Regions from separate parts of the Anaeromusa sp. genome, predicted to be linked through region 2. Evidence: riboswitches for the same ligand, from Rfam matches in the RefSeq annotation. Region 2 holds a riboswitch; the other holds the start of a gene.
What was found. A riboswitch is a leader RNA that binds a small molecule or an ion and turns the genes downstream of it on or off. The one in region 2 is predicted to bind cobalamin.
Positions count from the first base shown of each region.

Region 1: it holds a riboswitch for cobalamin, as region 2 does, so the genes downstream of both, PHF27_RS06320 (nitrogenase iron protein NifH) here and PHF27_RS04390 (hypothetical protein) in region 2, are expected to answer to the same signal.

Region 1 covers NZ_JAQUZF010000032.1:6,662-10,362, forward strand. Annotated here, with positions in the region: gene PHF27_RS06310 (ABC transporter substrate-binding protein) at 1-93, shown strand, start outside; gene PHF27_RS06315 (sirohydrochlorin cobaltochelatase) at 365-1,228, shown strand; cobalamin riboswitch at 1,248-1,430, shown strand; gene PHF27_RS06320 (nitrogenase iron protein NifH) at 1,556-2,374, shown strand; gene PHF27_RS06325 (nitrogenase component 1) at 2,361-3,656, shown strand; gene PHF27_RS06330 (nitrogenase component 1) at 3,646-3,701, shown strand, end outside.
Region 2 covers NZ_JAQUZF010000018.1:24,893-27,996, forward strand. Annotated here, with positions in the region: gene PHF27_RS04385 (sirohydrochlorin cobaltochelatase) at 147-1,040, opposite strand; gene PHF27_RS04390 (hypothetical protein) at 1,169-2,140, opposite strand; cobalamin riboswitch at 2,284-2,466, opposite strand; gene PHF27_RS04395 (STAS domain-containing protein) at 2,511-2,822, opposite strand; gene PHF27_RS04400 (hypothetical protein) at 2,931-3,074, opposite strand.

The sequences.
Region 1 (3,701 bases), on a different contig from region 2:
ATGGTTTTCGGGGTGCAAGAGGTAGCGTACGCTGCCTATGGAGATGAATTTGCCCAGCCTGCGGATCGGCATCTTTCGGTTTCCGGAGAATGAAAACAGTGGTTGACATATAGTAATTGCGGGTGTAGGATGAAAACAGAATTTTTCTGCTGCTTTTGATTTTCCTCATGCTCGCAGGTGCCGGGCGGAAAGCAAACAAGAGTTGATGAATTTTACGTACCCAGCAATAGTATATGGTTTTGTATATCGCCGCAGGCTCGCGGGTGACGAGCAGGGGATACGAAGAACATGAATTTCTTCCTAGCCTTTTTGCGAAGGCTAGGATTGTTTTTTTTGCGGCGACATTCTGCAGGAGGGTTAAGGGTTGAACAAAAAGGCAATTGTCTTAGTAAGTTTTGGCTCGGTGGACGCTGCTGCTTTGCAGCGTACCTTAGATCCGCTGGAAGAACGTTTTCAACAAGTCTTTCCAGAGTGGAAAATTTGCAGAGCCTTTTCTTCGCAGGCGGTGCGAGATAAATTAACAGCGCGCTCCGGGATACAGGTAGACGACATTGAGGAAGCCTTGAGGAAGCTGGCGTGTGAGGCTTTTGAAGAAGTGTATGTGCAGCCTCTATTCTTAACGGTAGATGCTACTTTGCAGGGAGTGCAAAAATATATTGCCGCAGAAGCTAGAAAACCGGCATGGAAAACAAAGACGCTGGCGCTGGCGCGTCCGCTACTGCTCTCTTTGGGAGCAAAAGATCATCCTGATGATTATGTTTTGGCGATAGAAGCATTGCAGCAGCAATGGCCGCCTTTACAAGAAAGTCAAGCAATCTTGCTGGCTTGTAATGGGGCGCAGCAAATGGAGTATGCGGTGTTGCAGTTAAAACTTGAGGCTGCCGGTTATGAACGTATTTTTGTCTGTGTTACAGACGGCTTTCCCGATTTAGCGAACGCTATGACCAAAATGAAAGCGAAAGAAGTGCAGGATGTTCTGATTGTGCCGTTTATGCTGCTTGCGGGCGAGCATATTCTTAACTATCTTAGTGGCGTTAAGTCAGATTCGCCCAAGCTGATTTTAGAGCAAGCCGGTTTTAAGGCGCAGGTTTTAACAAAAGGATTAGGCGAAAATCAGGCGATTCAGGAGTTATTTATTCAGCATGTAAAAGACAAGCAGCAAGCAATCGCTAGACGTCACGGACGTAGAAACCAATCGCCGATTGAGACTTGTTGCGCAAGTAAATAGAATTTAGGAATTTTGACAAATGAATATGGATGAAACAGGTGCCCGGAAGGGCTTAATAGGGAAGACCGGTGAAAAACCGGCGCGGTCCCGCCACTGTAATGGGGAGTAAATCCATAAAATACCACTGGGGCGAATGCCTTGGGAAGGTTTGGATGAGCGAAGATCCAGAGCCAGGAGAACTGCCTGTTTAGCAATCACCGTTTTTACCTACGAGCGATGGGGAGGGGATTACTGAGCAAGCTTTTTGTTTTGACATGGAGTTTTTTGCATCTGTAATTAGGAGCCGCCCTACATGGGGCGGCTCTTTTTGTATGGGAGGAAGGGCCTATGAAAAAAATTGCTTTTTATGGCAAAGGCGGCATCGGCAAATCGACGACGGCTTCGAATGTGTCGGCTGCGCTGGCGGAAGCCGGCTATCGGGTTCAGCAGATTGGCTGTGATCCGAAAAATGATTCGACGCGGCTCCTCTTGGGGCGCAACTGTCAGCAGACGGTGTTGGATATGGTACGTCAATATGGGGAAGGCGTTTCCTTGGAGCAGGTGGTTCACGAAGGATTCGGCGGCGTTCGCTGTGTTGAGGCGGGGGGGCCTGAACCGGGCGTGGGCTGTGCAGGAAGAGGCATTATCGTGGCCCTTGAAAAGCTAAAAATGCTGCAAAAACTTCCAGAAGAGGAACAGCAAGTCGTTTTATTTGACGTTTTAGGGGACGTAGTGTGCGGCGGCTTCGCCGTACCGATTCGGGAAGGCTATGCTACTGATATTTACATAGTGTCTTCCGGCGAATTGATGTCGATTTACGCGGCGAACAACATCGCCAAAGGCGTAGCCCGCTTTGCCGGGCGCGGGCCGGTTCGTTTAGGAGGGATTATCGGCAACAGCCGCCAGATTGTTAATGAAAAAGCTTTGCTGGAGGAATTTGCAGCGCGCTTGAATACACAGCTTATCGCTTTTGTGCCGCGGGATGCGGTGATGCACCAGGCGGAGATTCGACGCAAGACCGTCATTGAATGGAAGCCTGCCTCGGAGCAGGCAAGGATCTATCGGGATTTGTCGCAAAAGCTGCTGGATAATCAACAGCTGACTATTCCTACGCCGTTGACTTTTGAAGACCTGGAAGAGATGGTGCTGCGTTATGGCGATGAATAAGCGGCATATGGTGACCTTGAAGCGCAGCTGCAGTTGCAGTATGCCCGGGGTATGGCGGGCGGTAGCGCATAACGAAGGGGCGGCAGTCATCTTTCACAGTCCCAAAGCCTGCGGACATGTGGCGCGGGAAATGGAGCTGGGTGGACAATATTCTGCGCTGGCAAGGACTTTGAAGCTGGAGCATGCCTATAGAGCTCCCTTGGTTACCAGCAATCTAACTGACGATCATTCGATTTTCGGCGGCGCAGAGCAGTTGCGAGGGTGCATTGATTTTACGATGCAAACGTATAAACCAGCGTACGTGCTGTTGGCAGCGTCCTGTTTAGCCGGCGTGATTGGCGATGATGTGGAAGCGGTGGCCGAAGAAGCGGAGGCCTTCTGGAAGGTTCCGGTTATGAGCGTTCCTTGCAGTGGTTTTTTGGATGGCGAGTATGGCGCTGGCTTTTATTTTGCTGCGCAGCGTTTGATCGACCGTTCGATGCGCCCGCAAGCAACCGAACCGGATACGGTGGTTCTTTTAGGAGATCGACGGGGGCCTGGCGGAGCGGAAGAAGCAGAGCTGCAAGAGCTTTTAAGCGTCTTTGGACTGCGGATTGTTGGACATTTTCCTAATTATAGTTCACTCGAAGAAATTCGGATGCTCCCGGCAGCTTCTTTTTGCATTCCTTTAGGAGGACATACGCAACCGGAATATTCCATGGGGCGTTTAGCTTCTTACCTTGAAGAAAAATTTGGTATTCCCTATTTGCAGCAAGAGTATCCGTCTGGCTGGGAAGGAACGAAAGCCTGGCTGACAGCGTTAGGGAAAGCGTTAGGGCGAGAGGAAAAAACGGCAGCGGCCATTGCTAAGCAGAGTCGGCGAGTAGCGGAGGCCAGTGCGGCCTTGCTTCCCTGGACGCAAGGCCGCAGCGCCGTATTGGGAATTGGGCGGCCTTTAACCCATTTTCAGCCGCAATGGGTACTGGAGGTATTGGCTTTAGCCCAGATGAAGCTGGAAGGGATTATCCTTTTCGCCGGCTTGACGCCGGAACAGCATCAGGAATTGCGTAAAGCTTTGGAGGGGGTTGGCGCTCCTATCGTGGACGAGGAAGCAGGGAAAACATTGCTTACGGAAGAAGCGGTTCTGCTTTCGACGCATGAGGTGGAGGAGATGGGACTGCGACAGCTGCAGCTGCCTGTATTGACGCCGGTAGGCGTTGGCGGTTTGCTGGAAGTGCTGACGAAATTAGGACGATTGTTAAAACGATCTCCGTATCGAGGAGGAGTTGTTTATGGCTGGTGAAGCTTGGGGAGACATGTGCGCCCAGACCAATACTTGCGCTCTGGC
Region 2 (3,104 bases):
TTTAGCCATTCACTTTTGTTAACTCCGCAAAACATTTCCATATTCGTCACTAGCGTCAATACTCTATTTTCCCTTATCTGCAGGAACACAATAAAAGGCTGCCAATTTTCTCGGCAGCCTTTTATTGCATTTATAGCCTATTCAATTTATTCAATAACTGGAATTACAGGTTTATCCTTGCCGCGTTCTTTATAATTATTTTCAATCGCATCTTTCACATGCTGTACATAAATATCCTGAATCCCTTTATTTTCTCCCAAACCGTGAATATACGCTTCTACTTGGAAGCCTGCCGCAGTCAACTGCGATTTAAAAGAATCCTTTTCGTCGCCCGCCATATCATTTTGAGCATGGTCGCCAGCTACCAGCATAAAGGGCATTAGCGTGATTTTCTTAATTTTATTGGCCTTTAACGCTGTGACCATATTCTCATAAGTAGGATACCCTTCCACCGTGAAAACAAAGACGTTTTTCAAGCCTGCATCTTGAAGCTTTAGTTGCAGAGCGGCATACGCCGTATTCGAAGGGTTTACACCACCGTGACCCATCAAGCCAACAGCTTCATTTTTTCCTAATTTCGGCAATTGGTCTTGCAACGCTTTAATTGCGATAGCATAGTCATCTGGTTTTTCCCCTTCTTGGCCGGTATAATAAAGAATCGGCCGACCTACAGAAACCTTGTCAAAGGATTTTTCGTACTTGTCCACAACACGCATCAATTTAGAATACTCATCGCCTGCTTCCACATGCAGAGGCTGAATCACGATCTCTTTGTAGCCTTCGGCCTTCAACTTTTCCAACGCTTGTTTTTCCGTATCAATAACAAGTCCGTCACGTTCCGCTAATTTTTTGATGATAATACGGGAAGTAAAGGCATGACGCACGTCATACTCCGGAAAAGCTGCCTTAATTTTCGCTTCCACTGCATCGGTCGTAGCCTTGCGCGTATCCGCATAGGTTGTACCAAAGCTGACTACCAAAATGGCTTTTTTAACAGTTGGCGCCTCGGCTGCCTGGGAAACGGAAAAACTTGTCGCCATTCCCATTAGGGCAAATAAAACCGCTGTCATCAAACATAAAATACTTCTTTTCAAATTCCCTCACTCCTTATATAGTGTTTATTCTCTTCAAGGAATCGCTGCTTTCTTATAAAACAAGCGGCTCCTCCTCAAATACTATGAGTAAATGTAGCTTCCAGCTTTGTGTTTTTCAAACCGCTGTCCACTTCCTTTTGATCTTTATAGACCAATTCCAGTGAATTATCTTTGTTTAGTTGATGTTTAACGCCATAATAAAAACCCTTGTTGTTGTTATCAAAATCGCTTTGTTTTCCCATATCGCCATTCGTTTCTACTTTAAACGCAGTAATATACATTGACGTTTTATCATCAAAGCCATAATTCCAAGTTACCGCATAGGCGCGATTGTCTTCGCTGCGATTGGACTGCGTATATTCCGCCGTCCAGGTATGCTTGCCTTGTTGATAGCTGCTGTCCAGCGCCCAATGGTTCGTATTTCCATTGACTCGATCTTGATAGCGACCTAACGTCATCCCCCACTGCAACTGCTTATTGGGATGAAAGCCAGTCCGAATCGCATAAATACGGTTGTCTTCATCGCCGGCATTATCCTCTTGTACAAAGGCTGCGTTGATGTCCAAGCCCGCTGCGGCCCCATTTACAGTCACTCCGTCTACAAAAGCCCGCTTCCCAATATTGGACTCTGAGCGGCTGTAAAGAAGCGACGTTGCGCCAATAGTCAAATCTTGACGCCCAAGTTTAAATGCCAAATCTCCTGCTTGTTTTGTCACGCCAAACTGATCAAGGGTCATTACCGTTTTTTTGTCGCCATATACCGAACCATCTGTATTGTAGTCCGCTAAGGCCGGATTCGTAGCATATTGCGCTCCCAAGCGAGCGAATACAGACCAGCCGCTCCCCAATGCCGCTTCTCCTGTTAAGCGTAACGAACTCATGGTACCAGAAGCATTTGCTTCTCCGTCCTTCGTATCTTTTTCATACTTTACGGTCACGTCGCCGCTGAGTTTAATCCCAGACTCCGACTCCGGCTCCGCGGCTAACGCCAACGATGACGTAGAAAAAACAATACCTGCGATGGCCAATGCCACTACTTTTTTCATATGCATGCCCCCTGTTATACTTCTAGCAAGCCCATAGAAACTTCAAACCATTAACCAACAATAAAAACCCCGTCAAAACGACGGGGCCACGGCAAAACAAAACCAAACGGTTTTAAAATCTCCTTCCCATCCTTCGTAGGTCAAATGGCGATTGTCCAATAGGCAGTTCTCCTGGCTCTGGATCTTCGCTCGTCCAAACCTTCCCAAGACTTTCGTCTCAGTGGCATTTCTTGGATTTGCTCCCCATTACAGTGGCGGGACCGCGCCGGCATTTCACCGGTCTTCCCTATTAAGCCCTTCCGGGCACCTATTCCATTCACTATGCACTTGTTATTGTCAACTTTAACAAAAGCTGAAAAAAAAGTCAATGTTACAGTGTCCCTTCCAAACGCAGAGCTTGATCCACGTGAGTGTACTGCATCAACTCTTTAACCATTCCCTGCACGCCAGTCACAACTAACGATCCATGTCTTTTCCGACTCACTTTATGCAACGTTACCATCATACTTAATCCAGCGCTATCCATATACGTCACTTCTGCAAGCTTAATGAGAACCCGGTGATAACCAGCTTCAATTTTATTAATTATTTCTTCGCGAATAACACATGCATCTTGAATATAAATTTTACCTTTTAATGTTACGATCGCTTGGTTGCCACTTGTCGCGATTGCATACTCCATAAATACTTCCCCCCCTTGCTTTAAACAACCGCTGTCTATGTTAACCAGGCTGTTTTCTACCACAAGAAACAGCCTGGTTAGTTCATCCATTTCTCTCTTATGCTCTATTTATCGCATGACCCAAAACGCTTGCAGTACCACAATGGACACCGTCAACAAGCAGACCGAAAGAACACCCATAATCAAAGCTGCTTCCGTGCTCTCCGAAAAAATCTTCACCGATTCGCCAGCATACTTTTCAACTTTTTCCATTATACATCCTCCTCTTAAAAACCATAGTTC